Regions from separate parts of the Aeromonas sp. EU05-FHT14A05 genome, predicted to be linked through region 1. Evidence: predicted binding sites of a transcription regulator. Region 1 holds the regulator's gene; each other region holds the start of a gene.

Region 1 (4,202 bases):
CGGCCAGCAGGGCATCGACCAGCTCCGGCAGCTCGTCCTCTTCGTAGCGCAGGAACAGCTCTGTCTTGAGCAGCGGGTAGATGTCGATGCAGCGGGCGACGATCTCGCCGCGGGAGATCCCTTCGCAGCGCTCGATCAGGGCCGCCACCAGGGAGGGCAGGGCGAACAGGTGGAGTATGTTGTTGCGGTAGTAGGTCAGCAGGATCGCCTGATAGCGATCGAGGCTGATGATCTGCCCCAGCTTGTCCTCGCTCACCTCGAACTTGTTGAGCTCCATGGCCTGATCCAGCAGTGTCCTGGCATCCTCGTCCGGCATGGTGCTCTTGGGGCTGTAGGGCACCTGCTTGAGCAGGTCCAGATAGGTGTTGATCTGGGCCTGCAGCTCGTCCCGGGTCAGGGCATGGCGTTCGGCGGCCAGCAGCGCCAGGGCACTCAGGGTCAGGCCGTTGACGGCGGCGGCATCGTTGATCCGGGTCATCAGCAGCTCGGCCAGCTGGTTGACGGTGGGGGCCATCCATTCGGGGCGCTCCTCCCGGCCTATGCTCTCCTTCCAGTGCGGCACATGCTCGCCGAGGTAGCTGTTGAGGGTCAGCGGCTCGCCGAAGTTGACGAAGCCCCGGCCATAGTTGCGCAGCTTGCGCAGTATGCCGAGCACCTGCAGGAAGCTCTCCTTCTCCTTGCGGCTCCCCTTGAGCTCGTTGTGGTAGGTGTTCACCTCCATCACGTGCTCGTAGCCCAGATAGACGGGCACCAGGGTGACCGGCCTGTCCAGCCCGCGCATCATGGCCTGCAGTGTCATCGCCAGCATGCCGGTCTTGGGGGGCAGCAGGCGGCCGGTGCGCGAGCGACCCCCTTCGGTGAAGAACTCCACCGAGTAGCCCTTGGCAAACAGCAGGTTCAGGTATTCACGAAATACCGTGCTGTAGAGCGGGTTGCCCTTGAAGGTGCGGCGGATGAAGAAGGCGCCGCCGTGGCGGAAGATGGGGCCCGCCGGCCAGAAGTTGAGGTTGATGCCCGCCGCGATATGGGGCGGCACCATGCCCTGGTGGTAGATGACGTAGGAGAGCAGCAGGTAGTCCATGTGGCTGCGATGGCAGGGGACGTAGACTATCTCGTGCCCTTCCTGGGCGAGCTGGCGCACCTGCTCGGCACCGTTGACCGAGAGGCCGCGGTAGAGCTTGTTCCACAGCCAGCCGAGGAAGCTCTCCCCGAGCCGGATCAGCCGGTAGGAGAAGTTGGAGGCGATCTCGTCCATGTAGCCATGGGCGCGCTTCTGGGCTTTTTCGAGGCTGATCCCCTCCCGTCTGGCCTCTTCCTCGATGGCCTGCTGGATCACGCTCGACTCCAGCAACTGCTTGAACAGCAGGTTGCGGTTCGGCAGCTTGGGGCCGGTGGCCGCCAGCTGCTGGCGACTGAAGTGGGTGCGGGCCACCCGCGCCAGCTTGTGGGCGATGGCCTCGTCGGTGCCGTGCTTGTCCGCCATGTAGCGCAATGAGAGCGGCGGTGAGAAGCGCACCAGGTTTTCGCGCCCTTTCAGGATCACGATCAACGCCTTCTTGAGCCGGTTCGGGGCCAAGCTGCTGATGATGTTCCAGCCGGAGGCTTCCTCGCCTTCCCGGCCGGGGGCGCGGCCCCAGAACAGGGTGACGGGCACCACCTGGATATCCAGCTCGGGATCCTGCTTGTGCAAGTCCAGCAGCTGGTGGAACTCCTGCAGGAAGGGCAGCGGCTTGTTGCGCGTGCCAAACAGGGGAGGCGGACGATCCAGACAGACGTAGCGCGGCAGCAGCTGGCCACCCAGCTCCAGCGGCGTGAACGGGCCGGGCAGGCCGAGATCCTCGCAGCACTGTTGCAGGGTCATCAGGTCGGTGATCGAGCTGGTCTTCAGGGCATAGACTATGGGTCTTGCCGGATCCAGCTTGAGTTCCGTGATGGGATTTTCCGGCAGGCTCTTGTGATTGACCAAGCCACTGACCGGCCATTGCAGGATGGCTCTGGAAATGTTCTGTCCAAGGGACATGTGCGTCTGCTCTCCAAAAAAATGCGGCGTGAGCATAGCAAATCACCGACGGCTTGTCGCCGAGAGGTAGGATGAGTGCCTTTTCAGGATAGAAGGTGCGGGAATTTTGCGACAAGGTGGGGACAAATATCAGCAACGCCTTGCCTTGGCCACAGCACTGTATATACTGCCAGTGTGCTGTATAAAAAGACAGGTGCCAATGCTATGAAACCCCTTACCCCCCGCCAGGCTGAAGTGCTGGAGCTTATCAAGGCGAACATGAGCGAGACCGGCATGCCGCCGACTCGCGCCGAGATCGCCCAGAAGCTTGGCTTCAAGTCGGCCAATGCGGCCGAGGAACATCTGAAGGCCCTGGCCAAGAAAGGGGTCATCGAGATCATGCCCGGCACCTCCCGCGGCATCCGCCTGCTGCTCGAGGAAGAGGAGGCCGCGCCAGAAGAGAACGGCCTGCCGCTCATCGGCAAGGTCGCGGCCGGCGAGCCCATCCTAGCCCAGGAGCACATCGAGAGCCACTATCAGGTGGATCCCGCCCTGTTCCACCCGCGGGCAGACTTCCTGTTGCGGGTGCAGGGCATGAGCATGAAGAACATCGGCATCATGGATGGGGATCTGCTGGCGGTGCACAAGACCCAGGAGGTGCGCAACGGCCAGGTGGTGGTGGCGCGTCTCGATGAAGACGTCACCGTCAAGCGCTTCCAGCGCAAGGGCAGCCAGGTGTGGCTGCTGCCGGAGAACGAGGATCTCTCCCCCATCGAGGTGGATCTCTCCAGCCAGCACCTGACCATCGAAGGGCTGGCGGTCGGGGTCATTCGCAACGCCGACTGGATGTAGCCATCGAACATGCCAAGGGGCCTCCTGCGGGAAGCCCCTTCGTTTGTGCGTTTTCCCCGATCTCCTTTCCTCCCCGATCCCCGCCATTGCCGCCACCCAGATCCACCGCAAACAGTACCGCCACGCATCGTGCATTTCGGATATATCCTTTGAGAAGGCCCGCAGTGTCATGGCCGGATAACCGCCATGACCTTGAGTGTGCCGCCAGGTCAGCATGGGTAGCAGGGATGCATCACGGCTGGGGCGGTGCGGGACAGGAGAGTCGTCAGGCAGCAGGACGACTCAATACAGTCAGTACGCGACGGTGCCTGGTCTGCCTCCCGATGGCAGTCACACTGGTCGGCGTGGCCTGTTGAGCAAGGAGGACAGGTATGGCTTCAAGCTCGCCGTGGGATCCGGGTCCGGCCGCAACCGCAACCCCCGCATCCTCCATCACCCGATTCATCAAGGGCAGTCGGATGACGTGGTTTTATGCGCTCTGGGTCTATCACAAGGGCGATGGCTGGACCATCTGGCTGGGGTGCCCCAAGGACAAGATTGTCCGCCTGGTTCGTCTGTTCCGCCGCCACCACGACATAGGTTTGCCAGATGCTCCCTGGACGGCCCCGGTCATTCCGCTGCGCGCCACTATCCGGCGCCCCCAAGGGCAGCGAAGACTGCGACCCTGAGCCAGTCCCCCGAACAGTGTGTGAGCCCCACCCGGTGTGGGGCTTTTCTTTATCCCCGCCATGGCCGGGAGATAGTGGTTGTCTCCTCCCTATGGGGACCTTTCCTGACCGGGTTCCGGACTCGGGACTAGGCAGAAACGGGGCCTGGCGGGTTACAATAGCCCTTCATTGGCCCCGCCATCTGGCTGGTTGAACTAGCAAGGTTCTGTTTTATATGGTTAAACCACGTTTTTCCCTGCTGTTGTTGCTCTTCGTCGGCAGCATAATGGCGGCTTATTACTGGAGCCAACCCTCCCTGCCTGCGCAGGCGGATTATTATCCGGTAGGGCGCGACATCAATCCCTTCACCCTCACGGATGGGGATGGGAAGCCCTTCACCGCCGCCAATCTGGCGGGGCACTGGACCTTCCTGTTCATCGGCTACACCTATTGTCCCGACGTCTGCCCGACCGCCCTGGCGGATCTGCGCTCCATCTACCCGGATCTGAAGAAGATCTCGCCCAGCAGCCAGGTGGTCTTCGTCTCGGCGGATCCCCAGCGGGATGACAGTGCCCGCCTCAAGAGCTACACCGCCTTCTTCCATCCGGAGTTCAAGGCGGCGACCGGCCCCCACCGCGCCCTCTTCCCCCTGGTGCGCAACCTTGGCCTCGTCTATTCCATCGTGGAGAGCGAACGCAAGGATT
Region 2 (4,202 bases), on a different contig from region 1:
GCGTGCGGCACACCGATCAGCTCCATGTCGGCGAACATCACGCCCGGACGCTCCTTGCGGTCGTCGAACAAGACGTCCACACCGGCGGCCTTCAGCTCGGCGTAGAACTGCTGCGCCTGCTCGGCGACGCGCTCGGACTTGTGCATGTTCATCGGCACTATGGCCACTTCGAACGGGGCTATGGCCTCCGGCCAGATGATGCCGTACTGGTCGTTGTTCTGCTCGATGGCGGCGGCCACCAGACGGGAAACACCTATACCGTAGCAACCCATCTCCATGGTGACGGACTTGCCGCCCTCGTTCAGCACGCTCGCCTTCATGGCTTCGGAGTACTTGGTACCCAGCTGGAAGATGTGGCCCACTTCGATGCCGCGCTTGAGCAGCAGCTTGCCCTGGCCGCAGGGGCTGGGGTCGCCTTCCACCACGTTGCGCAGGTCGGCAACTTCATAGGTAGCGATATCGCGATCCCAGTTGGCACCGGTCAGGTGGAAGCCGGTCTCGTTGGCGCCGCAAACAAAATCGCTCAGCTGGGCGGCGCTGCGATCGACGATGATGCGACCGGCAAAGCCGACCGGGCCGATGGAGCCTGCATCGCAACCGGCGGCAGCCTTGATCTGCTCGTCGTTGGCGAAGGTGAGCGGGTTGGCAACACCAGCCAGCTTCTCGGCCTTGATTTCGTTCAGCTCGTGGTCGCCACGCAGCACCAGGGCGATAACGGCCTGCTTGCCGTGCTCGTCTGCTTCGGCCAGTACCAGCAGGGTCTTGGCGATGGCGGTCGGTGCCACGTTGAGGAAGGCGGCCACTTCGTCGATGGTGTGAACGGCCGGGGTGGCGACCTTGGTCAGGGCAGCGGTGGCAGCGGCGCGCTCGCCAGCCGGTGCCAGCGCTTCGGCCATCTCGATGTTGGCGGCGTAATCGGATGTATCGGAGAAGGCGATCAAGTCTTCACCGCTCTCGGCCAGCACCTGGAATTCGTGGGAGCCGGTGCCGCCGATGGAGCCGGTGTCGGCCTGCACCGGACGGAAGTTCAGACCCATGCGGGTGAAGGCGGCGCAGTAGGCGGCGTGCATCTTCTCGTAGGTCTCGATCAGCGAGGCCTTGTCGATGTGGAAGGAGTAGGCATCCTTCATCAGGAACTCGCGGCCGCGCATCACGCCGAAACGGGGACGCACCTCGTCGCGGAACTTGGTCTGGATCTGGTACAGATTCAGCGGCAGCTGCTTGTAGCTGTTCACTTCGTAACGGATCAGGGCGGTGATCACCTCTTCGTGGGTCGGGCCCAGCACGAAGGGACGGTTGTGACGGTCGGTCAGGCGGCACAGTTCGGGGCCGTAGTCATCCCAGCGGCCGGACTCCTGCCACAGCTCGGCGGGTTGCACCACCGGCATGGAAACTTCGATGGCACCAGCATTGTTCATCTCTTCGCGAACAATGTTCTCGATCTTTTTCAGTACCCGCAGACCGGTTGGCAGCCAGGCGTACATGCCGGAGGCCAGTTTACGGATCATGCCGGCGCGCAGCATCAGCTGGTGGCTGATGACTTCAGCGTCGGAGGGGGTTTCCTTGAGAGTGGAAAGCAGATATTGGCTGGTACGCATCGCGGTAGACCTTCGCTAGTTCGGGCCCTTGGCCCTGGAAAATTTCAAGTGCGGAATTTTAACAGGCCGAGCCCCGTGGCCCAAGGGCTAAATTCAGCCAGGCAAGGGGGAAGGGCCGCGTTGGCACGGGCCTTGTCCCCCCGGGCAGGGGAGGGGGAGCGGCAGATCGCGGGACAAGCCCTATGCTGGATACTTATCCAGTTATTCTTTATGCTATGACCCAATTTGCAAGAGTCTGCGTGGCGAGGAAGAGAACATGATCGGTCGCTTGAGAGGCGTCATCATCGAGAAACAACCCCCTGAGGTACTGATCGAAGTGGGGGGCCTGGGCTATGAAGTGCACATGCCCATGAGCTGCTTCTATGATCTGCCCGAGCTCGGGAAGGAAGCTGTCATTCACACCCACTTCGTGGTGCGCGAAGATGCCCAGCTGCTCTATGGCTTCAACCACAAGCAGGAGCGGGCGCTGTTTCGCGAGCTGATCAAGACCAACGGGGTCGGCCCCAAGCTGGCGCTGGCCATTCTCTCCGGCATGACGGCCACCCAGTTCGTGATGAGCGTCGAGCGCGAGGAGATAAGCTCCCTGGTCAAGTTGCCCGGTGTGGGCAAGAAGACCGCCGAGCGGCTGGTGGTGGAGATGAAAGACCGCCTCAAGGGCTGGGTCAGCCACGATCTCTTCTCCCCTGCCGCCATCAGCCTGCCCGCCCAGGAGAGCCAGCTGCGTGCCCCCGATGCCAGCGAAGAGGCGGCCAGCGCCCTGGTGGCGCTCGGTTACAAGCCGCAGCAGGCGAGCCAGATCGTGGCCAAGGTGGCCAGCGAGGGCATGTCGGTGGAAGCCATCATCCGTGAATCCCTGCGCAGCCTGGTGTGAGGATGACAATGAAGCAAGCGGATCATCCCGGGTCACTGGACGGTGACCGCGGGGATGCAGAGCGTGAGGTAGTGCATGATTGAAGCGGATCGTCTCATCTCGGCCGGTGCTGCCCGCGAGGACGAGGTCATCGATAGGGCCATCCGGCCCAGGAAGCTGGCGGATTACACCGGGCAGGATCACGTCTGCGACCAGATGGAGATCTTCATCGAGGCCGCCCGCCAGCGCGGGGAGGCCCTCGATCATCTGCTGATCTTCGGCCCGCCCGGGCTTGGCAAGACCACGCTCGCGAATATCGTGGCCAACGAGATGGGGGTCAACATCAAGACCACCTCGGGCCCGGTGCTGGAGAAGGCCGGCGATCTCGCCGCCCTGCTCACCAACCTCGAACCGAACGATGTATTGTTCATCGACGAAATCCACCGCCTCAGCCCCGTGGTGGAGGAGGTGCTCTATCCGGCCATGGAGGATTACCAGCTCGACATCATGATAGGAGAGGGGCCTGCCGCCCGCTCCATCAAGCTCGATCTGCCCCCCTTCACCCTGATCGGGGCCACCACCCGGGCCGGCTCCCTGACCAGCCCGTTGCGTGACCGCTTCGGGATAGTCCAGCGCCTGGAGTTCTACAACGTCAAGGATCTCACCGACATCGTCTCCCGCAGCGCCCGCTGCCTCGGGCTCGACATGTCGGGGGACGGGGCGCTGGAGGTGGCTCGTCGCTCCCGGGGGACCCCGCGGATTGCTAACCGTCTGTTAAGACGGGTGCGGGATTTCGCCCAGGTGAAATCCGATGGTCGCATTGATGGACCCATAGCGGCCCGTGCCATGGACATGCTGGACGTGGACAATGAGGGGTTCGACTTCATGGACCGCAAGCTATTGTTGGCCGTCATCGACAAGTTTATGGGGGGGCCAGTGGGTCTCGACAACCTGGCCGCCGCCATAGGGGAAGAGAAGGACACCATAGAGGACGTGCTGGAGCCTTATCTGATCCAGCAAGGCTATCTGCAACGTACACCCAGAGGGCGGATCGCGACACCGAGAGCTTATGCGCACTTTGGCCTGCAACGGCCAGATGAGCAGTAAAAGCAGCCTTTTGAACGACAAACCGCCCCCAGGGCGGTTTTTTATTATCCGGGCAAAAAAAAGCCCACGGCGGATGCGGTGGGCAAAGACAATTCAGGATGGATGTTCACAGACAGTGAGTGCGTCTGCAGACCGGTCGGGAAAAAACAAAGGAGCCGTCGCGAGGCCTCAGAGTCGGTTCATTTGATAGAGTTGAACGAACGAAAGCTTGTAGTAACGGATGGTCTTGGCAACAAACTTTTTCATCATTAATCCCAACAAACAGGTTCGAAATGTTCATCGAATACGTACCGGGAACCCGGAATGACCGGCCTGTATCCAGAGGTGTGCCCTCACTGCGAGGCGCATTGTAGGAGCTCTTGCCGGGCCGGACAAACAAGAAAATCTATGTGTTTCGGATTAGATAAATTAATGATTTTTCGAGATGGCCCTATCCGCATAAACATGTGTTTTTGTTGGTTTTAAATTGATTTCATGATGGCCTGCACCATTCTTGAAATATCGGATTGATAAGGGTGAGCCTGCTCATATCGTCTATTTGTTTAACAGAATTGAAACTATTTTGACGAGAGTTAAAATTGATTTAAATCAAGTATTTACGGTTTGATTTTTTTTGTGAGCAAGCTCCCAAAATTAATGGGAAACGG
Region 3 (4,202 bases), on a different contig from region 1:
CCCTGGCCCAGATCCTGATCAACTCCCGCATGTCTGCCGAAGGGCATCGCCCCCTGTGCCAGGACACCGGCATCGTCACCTGCTTCGTCAAGATCGGCATGCAGGTGCAGTGGGACAGCGACATGACGGTGCAGGAGATGGTGGACGAGGGCACCCGCCGCGCCTACACCAATCCGGACAACCCGCTGCGTGCCAGCGTGCTGGCGGATCCCGCCGGCAGTCGCAAGAACACCAAGGACAACGCCCCTGCCGTGGTGCACATCGACATGATCCCGGGGGACAAGGTGGAAGTGAGCATAGCGGCCAAGGGCGGCGGCTCCGAGAACAAGTCCAAGATGGTGATGCTCAACCCCTCCGACGACGTGGTCGAATGGGTGCTCAAAACCGTGCCGACCATGGGCGCCGGCTGGTGCCCGCCTGGCATGCTGGGGATCGGCATCGGCGGTACCGCCGAGAAGGCGGCCGTGCTCGCCAAGGAAGCCCTGATGGAGCACATCGACATTCAGGAGCTGATCGCCCGGGGTCCAGAGACCACAGAAGAGAAGCTGCGGGTCGAGCTCTATGACAAGGTCAACCGGCTGGGGATCGGCGCCCAGGGGCTGGGGGGCCTCACCACAGTGCTGGACGTGAAGGTCAAATCCGCCCCGACCCATGCCGCCTCCAAGCCGGTGGTGATGATCCCCAACTGCGCCGCCACTCGCCACGTTCACTTCGAGCTCGATGGCTCTGGCCCCGCCGAATTGACTCCGCCGAGGCTGAGTGACTGGCCGGAAATCACCCGTGAAGCGGGCGGCAACGTGCGCCGGGTCAATGTCGATGGCATCACCAAGGCCGAGCTCGCCAGCTGGAAGAGCGGCGATACCGTGCTGCTGTCCGGCAAGATCCTCACCGGCCGTGACGCCGCCCACAAGCGCATTGCCGACATGCTGAAAAATGGCGAAGGCTTGCCGGAAGGGGTCGACTTCACCAACCGCTTCATCTACTACGTCGGCCCGGTCGATGCGGTGCGTGACGAAGTGGTCGGCCCGGCCGGTCCCACCACCTCCACCCGGATGGACAAGTTCACCGACATGATGCTGGGTGAAACCGGCCTCATCGGCATGATAGGCAAGTCCGAGCGGGGTCCGAAAACCGTCGAGAGCATCAAGCAACACCAGGCCGTCTATCTGATGGCAGTGGGTGGTGCCGCCTACCTGGTGGCCAAGGCCATCAAGAAGGCCCGTGTGGTAGCCTTCGCCGATCTGGGCATGGAAGCCATCTATGAGTTCGAGGTGGAAGACATGCCGGTGACAGTGGCGGTGGACTCCCAGGGCAACAACATCCATGAAACCGGCCCGGCCTACTGGTCTGCCAAAATTGCCGAGCTGGATACCAGGCTCGCCTGATCCGGTACAAGCCCCTGGTGGGGCGCCGGGCAGATGGCAGCCCAGGCCATATGACAGAAGGCGACCTCAGGGTCGCCTTTCTCGTCTTGGTTGCCGCCCTGCCAGACTGACGTGGGGTGGGGAGCCCTGCCAGCCCGAGTCGGCACGATATGACTCAATGGTTCAGGTAGACGTCCTGCCCACCGTAGCAGAGAGTGCCCCCCTGGGAAGGGGCGGGCTCGAAGAAGCGGGTCAGGACACCGGCACGCTGTCCCAGGGTGCTGAGGCGGCTGCGATCCAGGGCAACCCGTTCGGGCAGCCAGGTCAAGACGGCGGCACAATGGCCGTTGGCCAGGCTCTGCTCCAGCAGACGTTGCCAGTTCTTGATCTTGGGGCCGTGAACCACCAGTACCCGGGCGGGATTGATTCCCTGGGCCTGCAGCTGCTTGGCAACGGGCAGCCCTGGCGGGGCTATGAGCAGGATCCAGCCGCTGTCGCTTTGGCTCAATCTTCCCAGCGCATCCAGCAACGGGGCTTCATGGAGATCCATGGCCAGTCGATGCTCATGCTCCGCCTTGCTCTGATGGCGGGTGGGCCAGGTGGTGATCACACCGGCAGAGGAGGAGAGTGGGCGGTGACTCAGGGGCTGGCTCATATGTGTGTCCTGTATGAATAACCATGCTGTATGTGTATACAGTAGTTCTATCTCATGCCAGTGACAAGGCGTTTGTGATTAAAAATGTGAGCCGACTAACAGGGGTTTTTATTAACTATTTGAATTTAAACACTATTTATATTGATGATGGGGCGGGTGTTTTTTAACCTGTAGACAAAGCGCGGGCCGGCGCTCATGGTTATACAGTATGTATGGCAAGAGGAGGGACCAAGATGGATGTGAGCACCTTGCAACGGCTGGACGCCAATATTCTGCTCGGGATCATCAACGAGAAGCTGCGGCTGGAGTGCGATGGTCTGGAAGAGTTGCTGGCTTACTACGACATGACGGAGGATCAGCTGGCCACCCGTCTGCAGCAGATTGGTTATCACTACGACCCTATGAGTAACCAGTTCAAGGCCCATGGTTAATTCAGCTCGGGAAGCTGCCCCAATTGGGGCAGCTTCCTTTTATTGCCGTGCCGATGCACCAAGCATTGAAAGCGATTTCATCACCGGCCGAGTCGGCGCTTATTTTCACGTATTTTCAGCCGCTGGCAATCATTGAAAACCTATTCATGAATCCAACTTTTTGAATTTCACTCAATGATTTGATTTTTAAGGTTATTTTTATTTTGTTCAGGGAGGATATAGGAAAGGGTTTTCATGGTGAAACTGTCATTTTTATACGTTAAAGTGTGACTCACGTTAACTTTTAAACCCCCGGCTTTAGCTAGTATGCCCACGCCGGAACATATTCTGAGATAACAACAGCGCCGGTCCCTCAAGGGGATAACATTTTTTATTTGTAACGAAGGAAAATGGTTTATGGCTACCAAGAAGAAGACAGACCAGGATCTCCAACTGGATAAAGATCAGCTCAAGGCGAGTATCGTGCGTCACCTGCGTTCTACCTTGGGTACAAGCGAACAGAAAGCCTCTCCCGAAGCATGGTGGAAAGCGACCGCTGCCGCCGTCAACGAACAGGTGTACGAGCGCCTGACCCGTACTCAGCAGACTCACTTCAAGAAAGATACTCGTGCGATTCACTATCTCTCTGCTGAATTCCTGATGGGGCGTCTGACCTCCAACAACCTGCACAACCTCTCCCTGTACAAGACTTGCGAAGAGGCCCTGGGTGAACTCGGTCTGGAACTGACCGACCTGTGCGAGCAAGAGCCGGACATGGCCCTCGGCAACGGCGGCCTGGGTCGTCTGGCCGCCTGCTTCATCGACTCCCTGGCCACCCTGAATTACCCGGCGGTGGGCTACGGCATCCATTACGAGCACGGCCTGTTCCGTCAGGAGATCCAGGATGGCCGCCAGATCGAGCGCCCGGACTCCTGGCGTGAATATGGCAACCCCTGGGAGATCTGCCGCCCCGAGTCGGTGCAGGAGATCCCGCTCTACGGCTACGTGGAAACCGTGTTCGGTGACAAGGGCGGCCTGAAGAAGGTGTGGCACGCCGGTCGCAAGATCAAAGGGGTGCCCTGGGACATTCCTGTGGTGGGCTTTGGCGGTCACACCGTCAACATCCTGCGCCTGTGGGAATCCCGCGCCTCCGAGTTCTTCGACTGGGACGTGTTCAACGCCGGTGGTTACATCGACTCCCAGGCAGAGAAGGCCCAGGCCGAGACCATCTCCAAGGTGCTCTACCCGAATGACGAGACAGATGCAGGCAAAGAGTTGCGTCTGATCCAGCAGTACTTCTTCTGTGCCTGCTCCATCAAGGACATCATGCGCCGCTACAAGCGGGTCCATGGTTCGGATTTCCGTAACTTTGCCGCGCAAATTGCCATCCAGCTCAACGATACCCACCCGACGGTGGCCATCCCCGAGTTGATGCGGGTGCTGGTGGACGAGGAAGACTTGAACTGGGATGCAGCCTGGGCCATCTGCTACCAGGTCTTCTCCTACACCAACCACACCCTGCTGCCGGAAGCGCTGGAGAAGTGGTCCGTCAGCCTGTTCGAGAAGGTGCTGCCCCGTCATCTCGAGATCATCTACGAGATCAACGCCCGCTTCCTGAACGATCTGGTGGAGCCCAAGTGGCCGGGCAACGACACCATCAAGGCCAAGCTCTCCATCATCGAAGAAGGGGACGTGCGCAAGGTGCGCATGGGCAACCTGTGCGTCATCGGCTCCTCCAAGGTGAACGGCGTGGCCGAGATCCACTCCAAGCTG

Evidence for each region. Region 1 encodes LexA, which represses DNA repair genes until DNA is damaged. Its sites were predicted from a motif close to ANCTGTNTNNNNANACAGNT; they were not measured.
Region 2: the regulator LexA is predicted to act here: its motif matches at 1,782-1,801, upstream of ruvA (Holliday junction branch migration protein RuvA).
Region 3: the regulator LexA is predicted to act here: its motif matches at 2,044-2,063, upstream of AC3WR3_RS10150 (DUF4250 domain-containing protein).

Annotation. Positions count from the first base shown of each region.
Region 1 is NZ_JBYTDH010000021.1:12,446-16,647, reverse strand. It holds gene plsB (glycerol-3-phosphate 1-O-acyltransferase PlsB) at 1-2,020, opposite strand, end outside; gene lexA (transcriptional repressor LexA) at 2,225-2,851, shown strand; gene AC3WR3_RS20140 (hypothetical protein) at 3,310-3,519, shown strand; gene AC3WR3_RS20135 (SCO family protein) at 3,734-4,202, shown strand, end outside.
Region 2 is NZ_JBYTDH010000019.1:9,623-13,824, reverse strand. It holds gene AC3WR3_RS19535 (proline--tRNA ligase) at 1-1,598, opposite strand, end outside; gene ruvA (Holliday junction branch migration protein RuvA) at 1,855-2,469, shown strand; gene ruvB (Holliday junction branch migration DNA helicase RuvB) at 2,545-3,555, shown strand.
Region 3 is NZ_JBYTDH010000005.1:311,383-315,584, forward strand. It holds gene AC3WR3_RS10140 (fumarate hydratase) at 1-1,385, shown strand, start outside; gene AC3WR3_RS10145 (cell division inhibitor) at 1,540-2,019, opposite strand; gene AC3WR3_RS10150 (DUF4250 domain-containing protein) at 2,253-2,450, shown strand; gene AC3WR3_RS10155 (glycogen/starch/alpha-glucan phosphorylase) at 2,847-4,202, shown strand, end outside.